DNA from 3 places in the Bacillus sp. WC2507 genome. Region 3 is predicted to be linked to each of the others. Evidence: riboswitches for the same ligand, from Rfam matches in the RefSeq annotation. Region 3 holds a riboswitch; each other region holds the start of a gene.

Region 1 (5,264 bases), 670 kb from region 3:
GGTACAATTGGTTTGTCGAAAATGGATGAGCTCATTGATCAGCTTTTTGATAAGGAAGTATATGTGCTAGTGGATGCTGATGATGCTGGAGAAAAGTTAAGGAAACAATTTCGAAAAGAATTTCCGCAAGCAGAGCATATTTATATTGATCGCTCGTACCGGGAAGTGGCAACCGCGCCATCTTCACACTTAGCAAATGTATTATGGGGAGCTGACATTGACGTTTATACAGAATATTTACGGTAAGGAATGATAGAAGTGATTGACTGGACAGGAGCCGAAGCAACAGCCCTAATAGAGAATGAAGAAAAAACAGTGTTATATGTATATACTCCAATGTGTGGAACATGCCAATTAGCAAAAAAGATGTTAACAGTCGTTGAGATGACAATTGAAGACTTGAAAATTGGAATGTTAGATTTAAATTATGCTCCGCATTTAGCGAAAGAGTATGGAATCGAAAGTGTACCGTGTTTACTTGTTTTTGAAAATGGGACACTCATGAAGAAGATATATGCATTTCATTCGGTTGAATATTTATATACGGAATTAAAGTAGGCGGCAAAGTTTTTGCCGCCTCGACATATTTCTTGGGAAATATGTCGAGATGCAGGGTGGTTACAGTATTTGTCGAGCGAAAGTAACAGGATTGCTCTTTAGTGAGAGGGAATGGTATGTGTAATAGAAAGTGATATGAAGGATGTGATTTAGGGTGAAATTATATTCTTTGCTGCAATCATTTGTAAATTACGCTAATGGTCAATATCATTTAGAGCCGCTTTTAAGACAAGGAGAAAAAACTGTTAATTTTCGCTTTGGAGATGAAAGTTGTTCGTTACAAATTTCAAGAGATTATATAGAGCTGCTACATGAGGAAAGAGGAACGGAGCAAATCGTTTGTGTTGATGAAGAAGATGTAAAACAATTGGTGAACGGCAATGTACGATTGCAAATGTTAATGAACGATGGACGTGTACAATATTCGGGAACGTATCGAACGATGCTATTAGTTGAATCGATGTTTCATATATGTAAACCGATGTCAGTAGGTGCTTAAAATTCTGAAGTTTCATTTTTTGCGAAAATTTCTGTTGACATGGTGTATGGATATTGATACAATTCAATTCATAAAATATAGACAATTTCATAAATTACAAATCAGACGAAAATGTAATCTGATTTCTCTTATCAAGAGAGGTGGAGGGACTGTGCCCTGTGAAGCCCGGCAACCGTCAACTTATGTTGAAATGGTGCCAATTCCTGCAAAGCAAATGCTTTGAGAGATGAGAGAGAGGGATAATGTTGTTATATACGCATATAAACCTTTCTGCTTCTCTAAAGCGGAAAGGTTTTTTTGTTGTTTGAATGTGGAGGACATTCAAATAATAAAAGTAATGATAACGGTGGACTACACGCATTAAACATAAAAAATTGCGGAGTCGATCCAAATAAAAAAGGGGTGATACACCATGATTCTATTAGAGAATGTAAAGAAAATATATAAAGCAAAAAGCGGTGATGTCACTGCTGTAGATAACGCCAATTTAAAAATAGAGAAAGGCGAAATATTTGGTGTTATCGGATATAGTGGTGCTGGGAAAAGTTCGTTAATCAGATTATTCAATCAGCTAGAGAAACCAACTTCAGGACAAATTACAATTGCAAATCGTGTCATTTCAGCCATTACAGGAAGCGAACTTCGTAAGGCAAGGCAAGAGATCGGAATGATTTTTCAGCACTTCAACTTACTTTGGTCACGAACCGTACGTGAAAATATCGAGTTCCCACTTGAAATTGCAGGAGTCGATAAGGCGGTGAGAAGAAAACGTGTTGACGAGTTAATTCACCTTGTTGGATTAGAAGGAAGAGGAGACGCGTATCCATCCCAGCTAAGCGGAGGACAAAAGCAACGCGTTGGGATTGCAAGAGCGTTAGCTAATAACCCACAAGTACTTTTATGTGATGAAGCAACGTCAGCTCTTGATCCAGAAACGACAGATCAAATTTTAGATTTATTATTAGATATTAATAAGCGTCTCGGTTTAACAATTGTACTCATTACACACGAGATGCACGTGATTCGAAAGATTTGTAATCGTGTTGCGGTAATGGAGAAAGGAAAGATTGTAGAAACAGGTCCAGTACTTGATGTATTCCGTAATCCACAGAAAGATATTACAAAACGATTTGTACAGCAGTTAACGGATTCTGAAGATACAAATGAAACGATTGAAAGTTTAATTGAAAAGTATCCAGATGGTAAAGTAATTCGTTTGCAGTTTATCGGTGAGGCTGTAGAAAGACCAGTACTTCAAAGATTGATGCAACGCAGTGATATAGAAGTTAGCATTTTGCAAGGGAATATCGCACAAACGAATAATGGTTCTTACGGTAGTTTAGTTGTTCATTTAAATGGTGAGGAAACAGCGATTCAGCAAGCAATAGAGGGAATACATCAAGATCAAGTAGAGCTGGAGGTGATTGCACATGGATAAGTTACTCACAAATGTTGATTGGAATCAAATGTTAGAAGCAACTGGTGAAACGTTATATATGACGGCAATCGCCGCTCTTGCAACATTTGTTTTAGGACTAATTTTAGGATTGTTACTCTTTATGACAGCGAAAGATAATATATGGGAAAACAAAGCGGTTAACACGGCAATTGGAGCGTTCGTAAACATTTTCCGCTCGATACCGTTCATTATTTTAATCATTTTATTAATCCCATTCACAAAGATTCTGCTTGGAACAATTCTTGGAGCGAGTGCAGCACTTCCAGCTTTAATTATTGGAGCGGCACCATTTTACGCGAGAATGGTTGAAATCGCACTTCGTGAAATTGATAAAGGTGTAATTGAAGCTTCGAAAGCGATGGGAGCAAAAACAAGCACAATTATTTTGAAAGTGTTAATTCCAGAATCGTTACCAGCGTTAGTATCTGGTATTACGGTTACGACAATTGCGTTAGTAGGCTATACAGCAATGGCGGGAGTTGTTGGTGCTGGTGGTCTTGGAACACTTGCTTATTTAGAAGGATTCCAACGAGGAAATAACGATGTAACAATCGTTGCGACAATTTGTGTATTACTAGTTGTATTTTTCATTCAGTGGATTGGTGATCGTGTAACGACTCGAATAGATAAACGATAATAAAAAACGGGAGGATGTTTCAAATGAAAAAATTATTACTTACAGCACTTATTTCAACTTCAATTTTTGGGTTAGCTGCTTGTGGCGGGAAAGATAAAGATGAAAAGAAACTAGTTGTGGGGGCTTCTAATGTGCCGCATGCGGTTATTTTAGAAAAGGCTAAACCTTTATTAGAGAAAAAAGGAATTGAGTTAGAAATTAAAAAATTCCAAGACTACGTATTACCAAATAAATCGTTAGCGGATAAGGATTTAGATGCAAACTACTTCCAGCACATTCCGTATTTGGAAAAAGAAATTAAGGATAAAAAATATGATTTTGAAATAGCAGGGAAAATTCATTTAGAGCCAATTGGTGTATATTCTCAAAAATATAAGAGCTTAAAAGAACTTCCAGACGGGGCGACAATTATTATGAGTAATTCCGTTACTGACCATGGACGTGGTTTAGCAATTTTACAAAAAGAAGGCATTTTAAAAATTAAAGACGGAGTAGATCCAGTTAGTGCAACTCCAAAAGATATTGCAGATAATCCGAAAAACTTAAAGTTCAAAACGGATATTGAGCCTGGTTTGTTACCACAAGTGTATAACAATAAAGAAGGAGACGCTGTTTTAATTAACTCGAACTATGCAATTGATGCGAAATTAAACCCAGAAAAAGATGCGATTGCAATTGAAGGTGATGATTCTCCATACGCAAACGTATTAGTAGTTCGTAAAGGTGATAAAGATAAAAAAGCGATTAAAGAACTTGTAGAAGTATTGCATTCTAAAGAAATCGAAGACTTTATTACTAAAGAATATAAAGGAGCGGTTGTTCCTGTAAAAGAATAATTGCTGAAAAGGGCTGGTGTATGCCGGCCCTTTTTTCTAACTACATAACTATTGGGGAGAAGGGGACATCATATGAAAAAGATTCTACTGTCAGTTGTTACAGCGCTATCTGTATTTACATTAGCTGCTTGCGGGGGGAAAGATGAGAATAAGCTTGTTGTTGGAGCTTCTAACGTGCCGCACGCTGTTATTTTAGAAAAAGCACAGCCAATATTAGAGAAAAAGGGTATTAAATTAGAAATTAAAAAATTCCAAGACTATGTGTTACCGAATAAAGCGTTAGCGGATAAAGAAATTGATGCGAACTATTTTCAGCACATTCCGTATTTAAATAAAGAAATTCAAGAAAAAGGATATAAAATTGTAAACGCAGGAAAAATCCATTTAGAGCCAATGGGTATCTATTCTAAGAAATATAAAAGCTTAAAAGACTTGCCAGATGGCGGGACAGTTATTATGAGTAATAACGTAGCGGAGCGTGGCCGTATGTTAGCACTGTTACAAAAAGGCGGCGTGATTAAATTAAAAGACGGTGTAGATGTTGTTAAAGCAACAGTAAAAGATGTTGTAGAAAATCCGAAAAACTTAAAATTTAAAACAGATGTAGAGCCTGGATTGTCACCAAAGCTGTATGAAAATAATGAAGGTGATGCTCTATTTATTAATTCAAACTACGCAATTGACGCGAAATTAAATCCAACAAAAGATGCAATTGCGATTGAAGGATCAGATTCTCCGTATGCAAATATTATTGCAGTTCGTAAAGGTGACGAGAAGAAAAAAGAAATTAAAGAGCTAGTAGAAGTACTGCATTCAAAAGAAATTCAAGATTTTATTACTAAAGAATATAAAGGTGCTGTACTTCCGGTAAGTGAATAAGTATAAGGAAAGGACTGGAAAATTCCCAGTCCTTTTTTCTTTATATAAATAAGAAGAAAGGTGTATCATATAAGGATGCAAGGGAAATACTTATATACATTTGTGAAAAAATTGTTACATTTTTTCATCGTTTGCGATATCATTTTATTTGATATAAGATTAGAATGAGAATAAAATGAGAATATGAACGTTTTAGTAATTTTTAAAATGTATATATAGGATTAATGGAGGTATTGAGATGGCTGGTTCTACATTAACGGTTAAAGACTTACACGTATCAATTGATGGCAAAGAAATTTTAAAAGGTGTAAACCTTGAAGTAAAGGGTGGAGAAATCCACGCAATTATGGGACCTAACGGAACAGGTAAATCAACTTTATCTTCTGCGATTATGGG
Region 2 (5,264 bases), 1.4 Mb from region 3:
AGATGATTTAGCACGGTTTTGTAAAATGACATTTTTGGGTGAAAATTTAGATGCGTTTTAAAAATTGAAAGATATAGATATATTTGTAACACAATCTTACCATGATTTTCTTATTCTTTCAAATGAATATACAAAATTTTTAAAATAATATGACAAAGGAATTATAATGATATATATAGAATATAAAACAGGTTAAAAGAAAAGAAGCTGAATGTAATCAGCTCCTTTATGGTGAAAATGAAATGTTTGAGTATAGCTGATAAATCTTAGAATTGCCAAGTCATTAGTTATGTATTCTAGCATTCATCGTTCATCAACTTTAAAAATCTACGGTTCCATATATTCTCATAAAAATCAATTGTCTCTTTTGCGGACATAAATGGATTATGTAACGTAGAGGTTGTTTTCTGTACCATGAAGTTTTCGTATCCTAGTCCATGGGCAAATTTAATTGTAGCATCCATGCAGTACTCTGTTTGGGCACCACAAAACTCAATACGATGTACAGATAATTGATCTAAAATCTCTTTTAAGTTTGTTTTATAAAATGAATTGGCATGTGTTTTTCTTACAAAAAAATCTTGTTCTTGAACATCTAAATCAGCATGAATAGCCCAAAGTTCTTTTTCGGGTACTAAATCATCATCGCAATGTTGAACGAAAAGAATTGGTTTATTTGTTTTTCTGTATGAAGAAATTCTTTTATTTACTTTTGTAAGTAAATTTTGTAAATCAAATAAATGCTCTTCGCTATAACATACTCCATTTTGTAAATCGATAACGATTAAAACATCTGCACAAGTATCCATTATTTTTGCCCCTTTTTTACTTCTTAATATATCAATTAATTCATTACTTGGAAATAGATGGTGCTCTGTCGTTTTTTATGAACTATACGAAAAGTGAAAAATATACTTAACAGCATAAAAAAGAAGATATGATAACTTAATTTCATATCTTCTATTCTCTCTATGCATTTACAGGTTCTTCTACATAAGAAAGGGCATTTTCAAAATCGGATATTAAATCGTCAACATTTTCAAGGCCGACGGATAACCGAAGTAATGAATTAGAAATCCCTCTTTCATCACGAGCTTCTTGTGACAATGCTGCATGTGACATTTTAGCTGGGTAGGAAAGAATCGATTCGACAGCACCTAAACTAACCGCAAAGACAGGTAATTTTACTTTTGATAGAAATTGGCGGAGTGCGTCTTCTGATTGTAAAGTGAAAGATAGGACAGCTCCGGCTGATGTAGCTTGAGATTGTTGAATATTAAATCCAAGATGTGATTGTAAGCCAGGATAATAGACATTTTGAACTTTAGCGTGCTCTTGTAAATAGTGTGCAATTTTATTGGCGTTTGCAGCTGAATGCTCAAGACGTACATGCAATGTTTTTAGACCACGAAGCACGAGAGAACAATCTTGAGGGCCTAAAATAGCGCCGAATGCATTTTGTAAAAATCCAAGTTTTTGAGCGAGTTCGGCATCTTTTACAACCGCTAATCCGGCAGTAACATCACTATGACCAGCAATGAATTTTGTGGCACTATGAAGAACGACATCGGCGCCAAGGTCAAGTGGCTTCTGGAATAGTGGTGTCAAAAATGTATTATCAACAAAAGTAAGGGCGTCAATAGATTTTGCAAGTTTAGAAACAGCACGAATATCTGTCACTTTTAAAAGCGGATTAGAGGGTGTTTCCACATAAAAGAGTTTTGTATTTGGCTTAATGTTTTGCTTTATTTCTTCTAAATTAGTCATATCAACAAATGTATGGGAAACACCGTAACGGGAGAGAACTTCAGTTATAATTCGATAAGTGCCTCCGTATACGTCTTCTGAAATGAGTACGTGATCACCTTGTGAAAGAAGGAGGAATGCAGTAGAAATCGCTGCAATCCCTGATGCGAAGGCAAATCCTTTTGTTCCGCCTTCTAATAAAGCAATGATATCTTCAAGAGCTTCACGAGTTGGATTACCAGATCGGCTATAGTCATATTTTCCGAACGTATCTACATCAAACTGGTGGAATGTTGATGTATTATAGATGGGAACGTTAACAGCTCCTGTTTGCGAGTCATGTTTATATTGGTTGTGCAGTAAGAGTGTATCTATAGAATAACTCATATTCTTACACCTTCTTTTACAAGTTTAATGGCTTGCTGTAAGTCTTGAATTAAATCGTTACTATTTTCAATGCCAACGGAAAATCGCAGAAGACGATTACATACACCGTTTGCTGTTCTGATTTCTTCAGGAATATCAGCGTGTGTTTGCGTTGCTGGATATGTCATTAAACTTTCAACACCACCAAGACTTTCAGCGAATGTAATTAAGGATAAAGATTGTAAGAATGGATTGATCCATGTTTCATCTTTCAGACGAAATGAGATCATGCCGCCTCTTCCAGGATAAAATACATCTGTCACCCCGTCTTCATCATTTAAATAAGCGACAACTGCTTTTGCATTTTCTTCATGTTGTCTCATACGAAGCGCTAACGTTTTCATACCACGAATTAATAGCCATGAGTCAAATGGGCTTAAGACCGCACCAGAGGCATTATGATAATGAGCGATTTCCTCACAAAGTTCCTTACCTTTTGCAACGACAAGTCCGCTTAGGACATCGTTATGTCCTCCTAAATATTTTGTTGCGCTATGAAGTACAATGTCAGCACCTTCTGTTAATGGTTGCTGTATATAAGGTGTGTAGAATGTGTTGTCTACAATAAGAAGTAGTCCGTGTCTTTTCGCTACAGTTGCGACAGCGGCAATATCAGTAACTTGCATTAATGGATTAGTCGGAGTTTCTATGAAAATAGCCTTTGTTTCAATTGTGATAGACTGCTCAATTTGTTTAATAGATTGTGTATTTACGTATCTACATCGAACGTTCCACTTTTTTTCGTGCTCAGAAAATAATCGATAAGTGCCCCCGTATAAATCTTCGGATACAATAAGTTCATCTCCGGAACGGAATAGGGAAAGGACAAGGAGAACAGCTGCCATCCCTGAACTACAGGCATAACCTTGTTCACCGTATTCTAAATCTGCGATTGCCTGTTCTAAAAGGCCGCGAGTTGGATTGCCAGTTCGTGAGTAGTCAAAGCCAGTAGATTTGCCAATTCCTTCATGACGATAAGCAGTTGAGAAATAAACAGGTGGATTAACAGTTCCTGTTGTAGTTTCGCTCCGGTTTCCGATTTGTGCTAGTTTTGTTTCGATAGTTGACATGTGAAAATTCCTCCCTTTTAAATTAACAATTAAGTGAATGTAAAATAAAAAAAGCCTTCTAAGAAGAAGGCTTTCGGTTTGAATAGAGTCTTCTTCTCATCTGTCAAATCTTTCACAATTTGCTGGAATTAGCACCTTATTAACAAATGTTAATGGTTGCTGAGGCGTCGTAGGGCCAGTCCCTCTACCTCTCTAGATAAGAATGTTCGTATGAAATTTTATTATGTTTTTAACTTTACAACAAAAGATAATTGAATTGCAACTTTATTTTAAATAATTTTTATTTTTCCGCAAGTGTCATTGACTTTTGCATTTGTGCGTGCTAAATTTATTAAAAAATTAGCAAACATTGTTAAAAGGGGAACGCATTTCCTTTTAGCTACATAAATAAAATAATAAAGACAACTCTTATTGAGAGCGGTGGAGGGAAAGGCCCTGTGAAACCCGGCAACCTTCAAACGAAATGTTTGAAACGGTGCTAATACCTGCAAAACGAATGTTTTGCATAATAAGAGGAGGAACAATTATGTCCCCCTCTTCAAAGTGAAGAGGGGGTTTTTATATTGATAGAAATGAGGGAGATTTGTGAAATTACTAGATTTATTGTCAAAAGGAATTGTAATAGGTGACGGTGCGGTTGGGACGTTATTACATTCACATGGTTTGCAAAGTAGTTTTGAAGAATTGAATATATCTGATCCAGATTTAATTATATCGATTCATAAGCAATATGTAGCTGCTGGGGCAGATGTGATTCAAACAAATACGTACGGAGCAAATGAAGCAAAATTACGTATGTATGGTTTAGAAAATCAAGTTACTGAAATTAATAGAGCGGCAGTAAAACTGGCGAAAGCATCTGTTACCGACAAAAATGCAATTTTAGGAACAATTGGCGGTATGAAACATATCGGAGCTGTTACGACAACTGATATGGAGCGAGAATTTATGTTGTTGGAACAGGCAAGTGCATTATTAGAAGAACAGGTTGATGGACTGCTATTAGAGACTTTCTATGATGAGTTTGAATTACTTCATGCTGTTCAGGTGTTACGAAAACAAACGAATATTCCAATTGTAGCTCAATTAGCGTTACATGAGGCAGGTACGACTCAAAATGGAAATGATGTAAATGAAATATTAAAACAGCTATTAGATTACGGTGCAAATGTTGTTGGATTGAACTGCCAACTAGGGCCACTTCATATGACGGAAGCTTTTAAAATGATATCGATTCCTCAAAATGGCTACTTGTCAGCATATCCAAATGCAGGTCTTCCAAATTATGTGGAGGGACGTTACGTATATGAAGGAAGTCCGGCTTATTTCGAAGCGATGACACCGAAATTTATTGAGCAAGGTATTCGGTTATTGGGTGGTTGTTGTGGCACGACTCCAGAACATATTGAAAGTATGAAACGTGCTACTCTAAATGTTACGCCTGTAATAGAAAAGGATACGATTCAAAGACCAAAAGTAGTTCATACACATGAGAAACGTTCAAAAGCTCATGTCACTTTAGCAGAGAAAGCAAAAAAACAAACGACAGTAGTAGTGGAATTAGATCCACCGAAAACGTTAGATACGCAGCGGTTTTTTGAAGGCGCAAGAGCATTGAAAAGAGCTGGAGCAGATGCTATTACTCTAGCAGATAATTCATTAGCATCGCCTCGCATCTCGAATATGGCAATGGGAGCATTATTAACGAAGCATGATATTCCAGTATTGACGCATTTAACGTGTAGAGATCATAACGTCATCGGACTACAATCTCATTTACTAGGCCTATCAGCGTTAGGTATGGAAGAAGTGTTAGCTTTAACTGGTGATCCAGCACGTGTTGGTGATTTTCCAGGTGCCACTTCTGTATATGATTTGTCCTCTATTGAGCTCATTAAAATGATTAAAGAAATGAATGATGGGCGCTCTATTTTAGGGAAATCAATAGGTCCAGCAACAAGATTTTCAGTGGGAGGTGCGTTTAACCCGCATGTAAGACATTTAAAAGCAGCGGTTAAGCGA
Region 3 (5,264 bases):
TTTATTAATCATCCTTCGTTTCACCTCCATTTCGATATATGTCTATTATATACCAAACATACATTCGATTGATAGTGAAGTGATTATTACAAATTTCCTGGTAATACTTTACATATGTCGAACGATTAAGATGACTTCCTGTCATCTCTTGTTCGAAGCCAATTCATCTCCCACCTACTCGCTGGGCTACGTCCTTCACGATCCTTGAGGAAGGAGTCTTCTTGGCTAAATTGATAAAGTGACGATACTGTGACAAAAATGTTGGTGTGTATATTAAGATATCGTCTTAAGTGTAAAAAGTAGGGTGTTCTCGGTATAATAACAAGTGGAGATAAAATAAACTATAATGAGTAATAGCTGTAGATAAAAGGAGAAGAAGAGATGAAGAAGGTTTTGGGTATTGCTGTAATGGGAAGTATGCTCCTTCTAGCAGGGTGTAATGGAAATAAAGATACGAAAGAACCGAAAGAAAAGGTAGAGCAATCTACTGAACAAAAAGAAGAGATAAAAGAATACCTTGCAGTACATGAAAAATACGATATAAAAATAAATAAAGAAATTAATAAAGCACTGCAGTTATTTGAAGTGGCAAAAGAAAAGGGCGGTAAGGAAATAACGAATGCTACATATAAAGAAGACGTGCAAAAGGTAACGACGAGCATGTTAGAAGATATTGATCATATACGTAAAGAAATTCGTGTTCCAAAGTCGAAAGAGAAAGAACATGAGGTATATGTTGGTTTCTTGAATGAATCAGAACAAGCGATGAAAAAATTACAGAAGTTAGCTAAAGAAGAAGATTCATCGTTGATTCGTGATATAGAAATTAATTTTGCAACAGCATCGACATACTATAAACGTTTTCAAGCAGAAACGAAAAAATAACCTTGCGCATGCAAGGTTATTTTTTCTTCTTACCATCTCCGTCTTCATCCTCGGATACTAATACCTTCTGTTCTTCGTGAAATTCAGAAATTGTTTGTCCGGTAATATTATCGAATGGAGTTATAAAAAGAAGTGATACGTTTCTTTTGAATAAAGAGTTTATAGAAGCCGATGATGACAAGTATAACGATGGTTAATGGTAATCCTATAGTAGCAAGAAGTAAGGAATCCATTTTATAACTCCTTTAATACAATTTCTTTTTATTATAAGCGAAAGATTGTAATTTCAATAACTAGCATCGCAGAAAACTGATTTTTCTAAATATATCTAATTTGATTGACTTTTCATTTTTTCAGAATTATAATTCGAAATATACAATTTGAACCAAATAATAATATAGCAATTTACTTATCCAGAGAGGTAGAGGGACTGGCCCTATGACACCTCAGCAGCGGGTTCTATAACAGGAACACCGTGCTAATTCCAGCAAGCAAGTCTTGAAAGATAAGTGATGGGCCTTTGTTTATTAAGCCTTGATCTTATTTTTTTAAGATCAAGGCTTTTTGTATTCTAAAAAGAGAAAAGGGAGTAATGGGGAAAATACGTTAATAAAACTAAGTAAATTTATGTGTTTAGGGGGTTATTGAAGTGTATGTAATTAAAAAATTATCGGTTATGGTATTCACACTATGGGTTATTACGACAGTGACATTTCTAATTATGCATATTATTCCAGGCGATCCATTTTCATCGGATGCGAAAATCTTTCCTGAAGAAGTGATACAAAATATGAGAGCAAAGTATCATCTTGATGAACCGTTATGGAATCAATATGTTGCGTATCTAGACGGCGTAGTTCATTTTGATTTTGGTGAATCCGTTCAATCGACGGGGCAAGGCGTATCAGAAATTATAACGACAGGATTTGGTCCATCAGCGATTATTGGTTTACAAGCACTTGTTATTTCATTATTAGTCGGAATTGCAGCAGGTACATTTGCTGCTCTCTATCACGGGAGAGTAATTGATTATGGTGTGAGTTTACTTGCGATTCTCGGCATATCTATTCCAAGTTTTATTTTAGCACCACTATTTATACAAGTATTCGCTATTCAATTTGAGCTCTTACCAGTAGCGTCTTGGGGCACATTCGAGCATACGGTGTTGCCATCCTTTGCATTAGCGTTAGGGCCAATCGCGGTTATTACAAGGTTTGTTCGTTCTAATATGATCGAAGTTTTGCAGAGTGATTATATTAAGCTAGCAAGAGCGAAAGGTATACCAATTAAGAAGATTATTATAAGACACGCTCTTCGGAATGCAATTGTTCCAGTACTTACATTTGTTGGACCGTTAATGGCTGGGCTTTTAACAGGGACTTTCGTTATTGAAAAAATATTTTCCATTCCTGGTTTAGGAAAATATTTCGTAGATAGTATTTTTAATCGAGATTATCCGGTAATTATGGGAACAACCATTTTCTATAGTGCGCTATTGATTGTATGTATTTTTATTACAGATATCATTCATCGTATTGTTGATCCGCGCATTCGTTCTATTACGTAAGGAGGGGGGATATTTAAATGGGAGCTTATGAAATTAATAAACAGTTATTAACGAATGAAGAGAAAAAAGAATTAACGATAAATAAAGAGCAGCAAACGATTAGCCGAAAAAAGGAAGTACTTCGTAAGTTTGTATCGAATCCAATCGCAGTTTTAGGGTCAGTGACGTTATTACTAATTATTGTATTCTCTCTTATTGGTGAAAGTTTAACGCCATTTACTGCGAGTGAGCAAGTAAAAGAGGCAACAAACTTACCGCCTAGTAGTGAACATTGGTTCGGAACAGATGATTTAGGTAGAGACATATGGGCACGTACATGGGCTGGCGGGAAAATTTCGCTAACAGTTGGATTGGTAGCAGCAGCTCTTGATATAGGGCTAGGTGTACTGATCGGTGGATTTAGTGGATATGTGAGAGGGCGCAATCGCCTTGGAACGTTAATTGATGAGTGGATTATAAGAGGGATTGAAGTATTATATGGTATCCCATATTTATTAATTGTTATTTTACTATTAATCGTTATGAAACCAGGTCTTTTTACCATCATTATCGCCCTTGCATTAACAGGGTGGATTGGAATGGCTCGTCTCATTCGAGCTCAAGTCTTGTCTTTAAAACAAAGAGAGTTTGTTATTGCAGCAGAGCGATTAGGTACATCGCATATGAAAATTATATATGGACATTTAATTCCAAACTTAACAGGCATTATTATCGTGAATTTGTCATTTACAATTCCAGCAGCTATTTTCTCAGAATCATTTTTAAGCTTTATTGGCCTTGGAGTGCAATCGCCAGCAGCGAGTTGGGGAACGATGACGAACGATGCACTTGGGACATTACTAAGCGGAGAGTGGTGGCAGCTATTCTTCCCGGCAATCATGATTGCACTCATCATGTTCGCATTTAATGCTATTGGTGATGGTTTGCAAGATGCAATTGATCCGAAAATCGTAAAACGGAATCGAAAGGAGAAAAAACATGGGACAGCTCTTATCTTTAGAAAACGTAACGTTAGCCGTTGAAAAAGAGAATAGTAAGCAAGCGATTGTGAAACATGTTTCCTTTTCTATTAACAAAGGTGAAATAGTGGCATTGGTAGGGGAGAGTGGTTCAGGAAAAAGCGTTACAGCGCAATCTATTATCGGCTTAAATCAAGAATCCATTCGTATCGATGGTGGAAATGTATCTTTCCAATCAAAGGAATTAACGAATTTACAAGAATCAGAATGGAATCAAATTCGCGGGAAAGATATTTCCTTTATCTTTCAAGATCCGCTTTCATCTTTAAATCCGACGATGAAGGTGGGAAGGCAAATTACAGAAGTGATTTTGCAACACGAAAAGAAATCGAAAAAAGAGGCAAAAAAAATTGCAATTAACCTATTAAATGATTTAGGAATACATGAAGCAGAGAAACGTTTTGAACAGTACCCACATCAATTAAGTGGCGGTATGAGGCAACGTATTTGTTTAGCAATTGCGTTTGCTTGTCATCCAAAGCTTGTTATTGCAGACGAGCCAACAACAGCGTTAGATGTAACGATTCAAAAACAAATTATGGGATTATTAAAAGAGCGGAAAGAAAAACAAAATACGAGCATTTTATTAATCACACACGACTTGGCGCTTGTACGTGAAGTAGCTGACCGGGTGGTAGTTATGTACGGTGGACGTGTTGTTGAAAAAGGGACGATACAGGAAGTAATAGGTTCTCCTAAACATCCATATACGAAAAGCTTATTACAAGCAATTCCGAATATGGATGATTCAGAAAAAGTATTACGTGCAATAGAAGGAACGACACCTTCCATTGAAACATTAAATAGCTTTGGTTGTCCCTTTGTTAATCGTTGCCCAGTAGCAATAAAAGAATGCATTCATCGCTTCCCAGAGAGAACAACATATTCTGAGGAGCATAGTTCTCATTGTTGGCAGCATGTTCTAGAGCATAACCAAGCGAAATCAAAAGAGAAGGTGAATGCTTCATGACGACAGATTTAATTACGGTAAAGCAAGTAAAGAAAACGTATGGAAGTAAAAACAAAGAAATCACAGCTTTAAAAGATATATCTCTTTCTATCCCGAAAGGAACAACGCTTGGCATTATTGGAGAAAGCGGTTCTGGAAAAACAACACTCGGTAAGCTTATAGCTGGGATCGAGAAACCAACGTCTGGTGAAATTGATTATAACGGTCAAGTTGTTCACAAGTTGAAGGCAGCTCATAAGCGTGATTTCTTACAGAAAGTGCAGTTCATTTTTCAAGATTCCACAGCGGCATTAAATCCGCGCTGGAAAGTACGCGATAGCGTAACAGAAGGCTATATTTCATTTGGTTTAGGCGATAAAGGATTGAAAGATAAAGTCGCGGGTGATGCGCTAGAGCGTGTTGGGTTAGATAGACGATATATTGATCGTTACCCGCATGAATTTAGCGGAGGGCAACGTCAACGTATTGCTATTGCAAGAGCTTTATTATGTGAGCCAGAAGTATTGATTCTGGATGAACCAATTTCAGCATTAGATGTTTCACTTCAAATCCAAATTGTGCACTTGCTGCAAAAGATTCAAAAGGAACAAGGCTATACATATTTATTTATCGCGCATGATTTACCGATGGTTCACTATTTATGTGAAAAAGTGGCTGTCTTATATAAAGGAGAACTTGTTGAATTTGGAGATACGGATGAAGTATTCCGTAATCCACAACATTCTTATACAAAAACATTATTAGCATCAACACCAAAAATTTCAGGGTAAAGGGGAATGTAAGATGAAGAAGTTTTTACTGTTTGTCATTATGACCGTTTTAG

What was found. A riboswitch is a leader RNA that binds a small molecule or an ion and turns the genes downstream of it on or off. The one in region 3 is predicted to bind S-adenosylmethionine.
Region 1: another riboswitch for S-adenosylmethionine. It lies ahead of ACUN28_RS04020 (methionine ABC transporter ATP-binding protein); the one in region 3 lies ahead of ACUN28_RS00570 (ABC transporter permease).
Region 2: another riboswitch for S-adenosylmethionine. It lies ahead of ACUN28_RS07780 (bifunctional homocysteine S-methyltransferase/methylenetetrahydrofolate reductase); the one in region 3 lies ahead of ACUN28_RS00570 (ABC transporter permease).

What each region holds. Positions count from the first base shown of each region.
Region 1 is NZ_JBQXPN010000001.1:766,807-772,070, forward strand. Features, by position in the region: gene ACUN28_RS04005 (toprim domain-containing protein) at 1-246, shown strand, start outside; gene ACUN28_RS04010 (thioredoxin family protein) at 250-558, shown strand; gene ACUN28_RS04015 (hypothetical protein) at 713-1,057, shown strand; SAM riboswitch class I at 1,183-1,290, shown strand; gene ACUN28_RS04020 (methionine ABC transporter ATP-binding protein) at 1,470-2,495, shown strand; gene ACUN28_RS04025 (methionine ABC transporter permease) at 2,488-3,153, shown strand; gene metQ (methionine ABC transporter substrate-binding lipoprotein MetQ) at 3,177-3,989, shown strand; gene metQ (methionine ABC transporter substrate-binding lipoprotein MetQ) at 4,062-4,868, shown strand; gene sufC (Fe-S cluster assembly ATPase SufC) at 5,107-5,264, shown strand, end outside.
Region 2 is NZ_JBQXPN010000001.1:1,449,494-1,454,757, forward strand. Features, by position in the region: gene ACUN28_RS07765 (cysteine hydrolase family protein) at 297-809, opposite strand; gene metC (cystathionine beta-lyase) at 970-2,133, opposite strand; gene metI (cystathionine gamma-synthase/O-acetylhomoserine thiolyase) at 2,130-3,242, opposite strand; SAM riboswitch class I at 3,336-3,445, opposite strand; SAM riboswitch class I at 3,648-3,757, shown strand; gene ACUN28_RS07780 (bifunctional homocysteine S-methyltransferase/methylenetetrahydrofolate reductase) at 3,828-5,264, shown strand, end outside.
Region 3 is NZ_JBQXPN010000001.1:95,735-100,998, reverse strand. Features, by position in the region: gene tnpB (IS200/IS605 family element RNA-guided endonuclease TnpB) at 1-12, opposite strand, end outside; gene ACUN28_RS00580 (lipoprotein) at 382-885, shown strand; partial or broken gene ACUN28_RS00575 (DUF3951 domain-containing protein) at 902-1,118, opposite strand; SAM riboswitch class I at 1,292-1,397, shown strand; gene ACUN28_RS00570 (ABC transporter permease) at 1,535-2,452, shown strand; gene ACUN28_RS00565 (ABC transporter permease) at 2,470-3,474, shown strand; gene ACUN28_RS00560 (ABC transporter ATP-binding protein) at 3,431-4,441, shown strand; gene ACUN28_RS00555 (ABC transporter ATP-binding protein) at 4,438-5,211, shown strand; gene ACUN28_RS00550 (peptide ABC transporter substrate-binding protein) at 5,225-5,264, shown strand, end outside.